2 regions of the Paenibacillus sp. LX16 genome follow, and region 1 is predicted to be linked to the other one. Evidence: riboswitches for the same ligand, from Rfam matches in the RefSeq annotation. Region 1 holds a riboswitch; the other holds the start of a gene.

What was found. Region 1 has a riboswitch for S-adenosylmethionine ahead of T3H97_RS20985 (methionine ABC transporter ATP-binding protein). Riboswitches for the same ligand answer to the same signal wherever they lie in the genome.
Region 2: it holds a riboswitch for S-adenosylmethionine, as region 1 does, so the genes downstream of both, metA (homoserine O-acetyltransferase MetA) here and T3H97_RS20985 (methionine ABC transporter ATP-binding protein) in region 1, are expected to answer to the same signal.

What each region holds. Positions count from the first base shown of each region.
Region 1 is NZ_CP141152.1:4,681,650-4,685,067, forward strand. Features, by position in the region: gene T3H97_RS20975 (MetQ/NlpA family ABC transporter substrate-binding protein) at 1-268, opposite strand, end outside; gene T3H97_RS20980 (methionine ABC transporter permease) at 344-1,012, opposite strand; gene T3H97_RS20985 (methionine ABC transporter ATP-binding protein) at 1,009-2,031, opposite strand; SAM riboswitch class I at 2,167-2,306, opposite strand; gene T3H97_RS20990 (Cthe_2314 family HEPN domain-containing protein) at 2,432-3,157, opposite strand; gene T3H97_RS20995 (UbiD family decarboxylase) at 3,209-3,418, opposite strand, start outside.
Region 2 is NZ_CP141152.1:1,667,119-1,670,536, reverse strand. Features, by position in the region: gene T3H97_RS07655 (PLP-dependent transferase) at 1-934, opposite strand, end outside; gene metA (homoserine O-acetyltransferase MetA) at 1,059-1,976, opposite strand; SAM riboswitch class I at 2,095-2,220, opposite strand; gene corA (magnesium/cobalt transporter CorA) at 2,771-3,418, shown strand, end outside.

The DNA of each region.
Region 1 (3,418 bases):
TGTCAAACAATTGAACGTTCGGCTGTACATAGTCGTTAAACTGAACGACTTGTAGGCGAACCCCTTCTTTTTCCAACTGAGGCTTGATTGCTTCCAAAATTTCCGCATGTGGCACAGGAGAAGCTCCAACTTTCAGCTCCACTTCACGTGGTGATCCGCCTGTATTTTCGTTCGCATTGTTTGTATCCGATGTTGTGCTCTTTGTACCGCAAGCAGCCAGCACCGCAATTAATGTCAAGCTTAATACAGCCAATACCCATTTCTTCATGTTATTACCCCTCCAATAAGTTTGTAATATTCAGGAGCAGACGTCCTGATCAATAAGGATATCTATATGTTTTCCCTATTTTCGAGTATAATGCCGCACGAGACGATCTCCCGCCATTTGCAGCAATTGTACCAATACGACCATCAGCACGACCGCAACGATCATTACAGCCGTTTCATAACGATAATAGCCGTAGTTGATAGCCAGTGTACCTAGTCCACCGCCCCCGATCATCCCGGACATTGCCGTGTAGGATACGAGTGTAACGACGGTAATGGTTAATGCGGCGAGCAGACCCGGAAGTGCCTCACGTAACAGCACACGCCGGATAATTTGTCCTGTCGAGGCACCCATCGCTTGTGCGGCTTCAATGACGCCCTTGTCCACTTCACGCAGAGACGTTTCGACAAGACGTGCGAAGAATGGGGCAGCCCCAATAACCAATGGTGGAATGGTTCCCAACACCCCGGTCGAGGTACCTACCAGCGATCGTGTAAAAGGAATAAGTGCAACGATCAAAATGATAAAGGGTACGGAACGTAAAATGTTAACGATGAATGATAATACAATGTATATCACCTTCATCAGAGTTAACGAGGAGCGGCTCGCCAGAAACAATAATATGCCGAGCGGCAAACCAATAATGAGGGTGAACAATGCGGATGCCCCAAGCATCTGAAGGGTTTCCAGCGTAGAATTCCCTAGCTCTTCCCAACTCACTTGTGAAAAATCAAGTTCGCTCATTGTCCGATCACCTCCACATCAAGTCCTTGCCCAGACACTTCGCGCAGCGTATGCTCTATATCCTCATGATTTCCTTCAAAACGAACGATTAGCTGACCATAGGGTACATTTTTAATGGTAGATATGGTTCCCTGCAAGATCGCAAAATCAACACCAGTGCTTCGAGCCGTACGCGACAGAATCGCATCATATGTTTTACTGCCCAAGAAGGAGATACGTACTACCTGCGCTGACTCGCCGCCACCTGCTGCCGCAATCGCTGCTTGTAACTCTTCGGGATGTTCTGACTCCCGTTGGATAAAGTCCTTGGTTACCTGGTGCTGCGGCTTCAAAAATACTTCCGCCACCGGACCTTGCTCCACGATGTCGCCCTGATGAATGACGCCAACTTTATCACAGATGCTTTGAATGACATGCATTTCATGTGTAATCAGTACGATGGTTAAATTAAAGCGCTGATTAATATCCAGCAGCAATTTCAGGATAGACCCCGTCGTCTGCGGATCAAGCGCTGAAGTCGCTTCGTCACACAGCAATACATGAGGATCACTAGCCAGCGCCCGTGCAATTCCTACCCGTTGCTTCTGTCCACCTGAGAGCTGTGACGGATATTTTCCACTGTGTTCTTCAAGACCCACCAATTCCAGCAGTTCACGAACCTTCTTGTCCAGCTTCTGCTTGGGCGTGTTTACCAGCCGCAATGGAAATGCAATATTGTCATACACCGTCGCCGAGGACAACAAATTAAAATGCTGAAAAATCATTCCGATTTTTCGGCGCTGCATTTGTAATTGGGATTGACTCACAGTGGTGAGGTTTACCCCGTCTACCCATACTTCACCTGAAGTAGGGCGTTCCAATAAATTAATACAGCGGATCAACGTACTTTTCCCCGCCCCGGAGTGACCAATCACTCCGAATATTTCTCCACGCTTTATAGAAAGATTCAACCCAGACAGCGCATTAACGCGTCGGTTGCCTTTGCCATAATGCTTGGTTAACTGCTTAAGCTCTATCAACGTGCTGCGACCTCCTTCACTTCTTCCTTACCCTTTTAACCAGTTGTCATCTCTCAGGATTGTATAAAATCGCTATTTATTTATACAAAAAGAGCCCCTTTCACAGAATGAAAAGGGCCCCACCTTGCGAACCTTTTCTCATCTGCCAAAATCGCTATAACTCTAGCGGTTTTGTAGGAATTAGCACCATCATGTTCCCTCCCAGTGTATTACACCGGGAAAGAACGGGTTGCCGGGCTTCATCGGGCCAGTCCCTCCACCTCTCTGGATAAGAAAAATATGTTAAACTCCAGCTTTAGCTGTCCGTTAAGTTTATATAAAAAAACATAATTCAAGCATTTTTCTGAAACTAGGTTTCAGTATAGATAGTTTACATTGCTTTGTCAAAGGATATTTTCTATCATATTTTTGGGCGTACTGCCCGGTTCTCCCATTGTTTCGCAGTATAAGTAAAGGCGATTGACAACGACCGACACACCATTTCCAAGCCCTGCTGCAAATCTTCCAAATGGTGATCGAGGTCCTCCAATTGGATTTTTCCATACAAAGCTCGGTGTCGTTGCCAGAGATCATCCTGCATTTCCGTATTCATATAGTGTATCTCCGTATTCCGACGCTTACGCAGCCGATTGATGGCATCGTTGTAAGTATCCTTGATATCAATTAAATTATCGGTCAATATAGGATGCATTTTGAGATACTTGAGCTGCCGCAACACGGTAAAATACGAATAATGCGCCTTATACTGCCCTGTTTTTAAATCACACAGATCATTTAGCCAGTTACCAAGCTTATCCAAAATAGAGAAAACCCGAACAAACCCATCTTTATAAAAGAAAACATATAATGCATAATCGGATTTTTCATCCTCGCTCATATCTTCAGCGTATCCGGCTTTCACTTTCATTCGGAAAAAGGCGGCAGCATGATGGCTCTGCTCCAGTTCATCCAGAGATGACATTAGACCGCGTGTCAAAATATCCGCCTTTCGAAAATCGTGGGTCGGATCTCCACCAGCCTGAATTTGCCGTTCCAGCAGGTTCAACATATCTGACATGCTATTCATGGCATCTAGCAGGATGCCCTTGTTCACACGTGGCGGCTCACCCAGTAGCTTGCGTATCATGCTTACACCTCCTTATAAATGTAAAATCCGGCTGTAGGTTTAATTAGGGCGTCAAGCGAAATAACTCGTCCATCGTTGATCTACAAGCTTAACAATATCCTCACGCGGTAACACCTCATCCGGATACCCCGGCTTCATACGCGCATCCACTACAATCGGCAGCTTATAGTTCAGATGATGCAAACGCACCTCGCTGTCCGCGTACATATCTGTAGCCGGGTTAAAGCGTGTGAATACCGTCCACAGAAACGAGGCTTGAGA
Region 2 (3,418 bases), 2.9 Mb from region 1:
CATAACGAGCATCCTTTACTTTAAAGGAGAAGATACCTGTATTTCCGCTGGATTGTTTATTTTGAATCTCACGACCTGGATGGCCTTCGAGAGCTGGATAAAATACTTCCGCCACCGCCGGATGCGTCAGTAAATAGTTAGACAGCACTGTTGCATTATGCTCATGTCGGTCCATACGCAGCGCTAACGTCTTCATGCCCTTCATTAACTGGTAGCAGTCGCTTGGGGAAAGCACGGCCCCTATGGAATTGTGCAGAAAGGCAATTTCAGCTGATAGCTCTTTGCCTTTGGTTACGATCAACCCTGCCAGCACATCGTTGTGTCCACCCAAATATTTGGTTGCGCTATGTACCACAATATCCGCGCCCAGTTCCAATGGTCGCTGGAAATATGGGGTTAGCAGCGTATTATCTACAATGGTAAGCAACTGATGTTGTGATGCCCATTCAGCCACCGCTCGAATATCAGTAATCATCATTAACGGATTTGTAGGTGTTTCTATGAATACAGCTTTGGTATTCGGTCGACATGACTGTTCGAGCGCTTTAAGATCGTTTGTATCCACATAACTGGCTGTTACACCAAATTTAGATAAAATACGCTCCAACAAACGATAGGTCCCGCCATACAGATCCAGCGATACTATGAGATGATCTCCCTGTCCAAACAATGCAAATACCGTTTGCAGCGCCGCCATACCTGAGCTGCATGCAAAGCCTGCATCACCCGATTCAAGTGCAGCAGAAGCCTCTTCCAGTACCTTTCGCGTGGGATTGATCGTCCGAATGTAATCAAATCCTGTGCTTTGACCCAGACGGGGATGGCGGAACGCCGTAGATTGGTAAATCGGGTAATTAACAGCCCCGGTTACTGGCTCCTCTACTGAGCCGATTTGTGCCAATCTGCTTTCGATTTTCCACTGTTTCTCACTCATATGAATCCTCCTGTTAACTTCCATAGTGGGTGCTATAACATATCCTGCAAAAATGGATGTCAAAGACTATACTGCTGCGCTACTGCAAGGTGGTACTGTACAAGGGTAAACTACAAGCCCCTTTTTAAATCTGGGGCCCGATATCATAAGGCGTTTCTTGGTATACATAATAGTTCAGCCAATTCGAGAATAATAAATTGGCGTGTGCCCGCCAGATTGAGGGCGGTGTGCGCTCAGGATCATCATTAGGAAAATAATTTTTGGGAACTTCAATATCCATTCCTTTGGCCACATCGCGGTCATATTCCCATTTCAGTGAAAGCGGGTCATATTCAGAATGTCCAGTTACAAAAATTTGTTTACCGTCAAGCGTGGCTACCAGGTACACTCCAGCTTCCTCGGATTCGGATAAAACTTCTAATTCGGCAATATGATCAATATCTTCTCGCCGAACCTCCGTATGTCTGGAGTGAGGAGCATAAAACAGTTCATCAAAGCCGCGTAGCAATTTTACTTTAGGTTTAATCACGGTGTGTGGAAATACGCCAAAGCATTTGTAATCGAGCCCGTATTTCGGGACATTGAAATGATGGTATAAACCTGCCTGTGAGGCCCAACAAATGTGCATGGTCGAAGTTACATTCGTTTTCGTCCATTCAAAGATTTGCCGGATCTCCTCCCAGTAGTTCACATCCTCAAACTCAAGCTGTTCAACCGGGGCTCCTGTAATGACCATGCCGTCAAAACGACTGTTCTTGATCTCGTCAAACGTTTTATAGAACATGTTCAAATATTCTTGCGATGTATTTTTGGATATATGAGACTTCATGTGCACCAGCGTGACGTCCACTTGCAGCGGCGTATTGCCGACCAAGCGCAACAGTTGGGTTTCCGTCGTTTCCTTTGTAGGCATTAAATTCAAAATGGCGATACGCAATGGACGAATGTCCTGATGATAAGCCAGGCTTTCATCCATTACGAAAATATTTTCGCCCTCCAGCACTTCCTTGGCAGGTAGCGTGTCTGGGATTTTAATCGGCATGTAAACTCACTCCTTGTTCGGTAAGTTTTGCGAAAATCGTCTTGTTGAGATGCCGGGCATATAATAAAAAGACCTTTCTCTGGTTAGAGAAAGGTCATATTTGTATCCATATGCGCCTCTCTCATCTGTCAGGGCGACGCTCTTTGTACAAAGCGCGCGTCCTGCAAGAATTAGCACCGTGCGATTAAAATCGCCGGTTGCCGGGTATCATCGGGCTAGTCCCTCCACCTGCTCTTGATAAGATTTCGCTATATTCATTTTGGGTTCACAAAGTTCTTGTTGTTCACTTTAATGCATCGGCTGGGCTTCGTCAAGATAGGACTTGTAAATTTGTGCCCTGCATTCACATTTTGTCTACCTTTTCCATAGGTTAAATCATATCCTCCTACCGCGGCAGCTCTTGCCACTACTGTCGATTTAGCCCATGATTTTGCGCTTGAAAGGCCGTAGGCCGAGCGTTATACTATACAAGTGCTATTAGGCAAAAATATGGAGCAGTAGTGCAGATTTGAGTGTTTCCTGCGATACTGTGGCAATCTAAAAAAGAACATTTGAGAGGTGAATCCGGAATGGAAGGCGACCCGAGTCCGAATAGGCGGCGATCCCTGAACAACAGCATAGGAATGACTTCAGCTTGCCGAAAGACGGGACGCCAGGCTCTGCATGCTCCAAAAGCCTCCGGCTTTTGATGGAAGTGCACGCTTACCCGCACCGGCTAACTGGCTAACTGAGTCCATTCCTTATGCTTAAGGTAAACGTATTTCCGTTACGACGGAGCATAAGGAGTGACATATATGAAAATCCGTTTGGTCAACAACGGGGTTTTTACCCCTGTCGAAGAAATTGAAATGGCGCTTACTGCACCGGCAGAAGGTTTTTATTGGATTGATGCCGATGTCGATGATTTGGCAGTGCTCCAACCTTTATTTTCCATGCATGATCTTGCAGTAGAAGATTGTTTGAGTGAAGAAGAGCAGCGTCCGAAGATTGAAATTTATGAAAGCCATTATTTTATCGTTGTAAATAGCATTCGTTTTGATGATGAAGAAATATTTTTGCGAGCGTTGAACATTTTTCTCGGCCGCCATTTTATCATTACGGTGACCAAGCAGAAAATCAATGAGCTTCGTACCCTCAAGCCTATGCTGTGGGAGCAAGAAGTCAGCCAGCCTGACCGTTTTATGTATCTGTTGGTCGACTTGATTGTTGACAACTATTTTCTGGTTGGTGACCGGATTGAGGTCCGCATTGAAAAGCTGGAAGAAGATATTCTAATGCATACGAAAAAGTCGCATTTGAACGAAATCATCGGCTTGCGAAGTGAGATTCTGTGGCTGAAAAAAGTGCTGGGTCCACAAAAGGAAGTCATCAATACCCTGAACAAACGGGATTTGCGACTCATCGACGATCAATTACAAAAATATTTCAGCGACATTTATGAA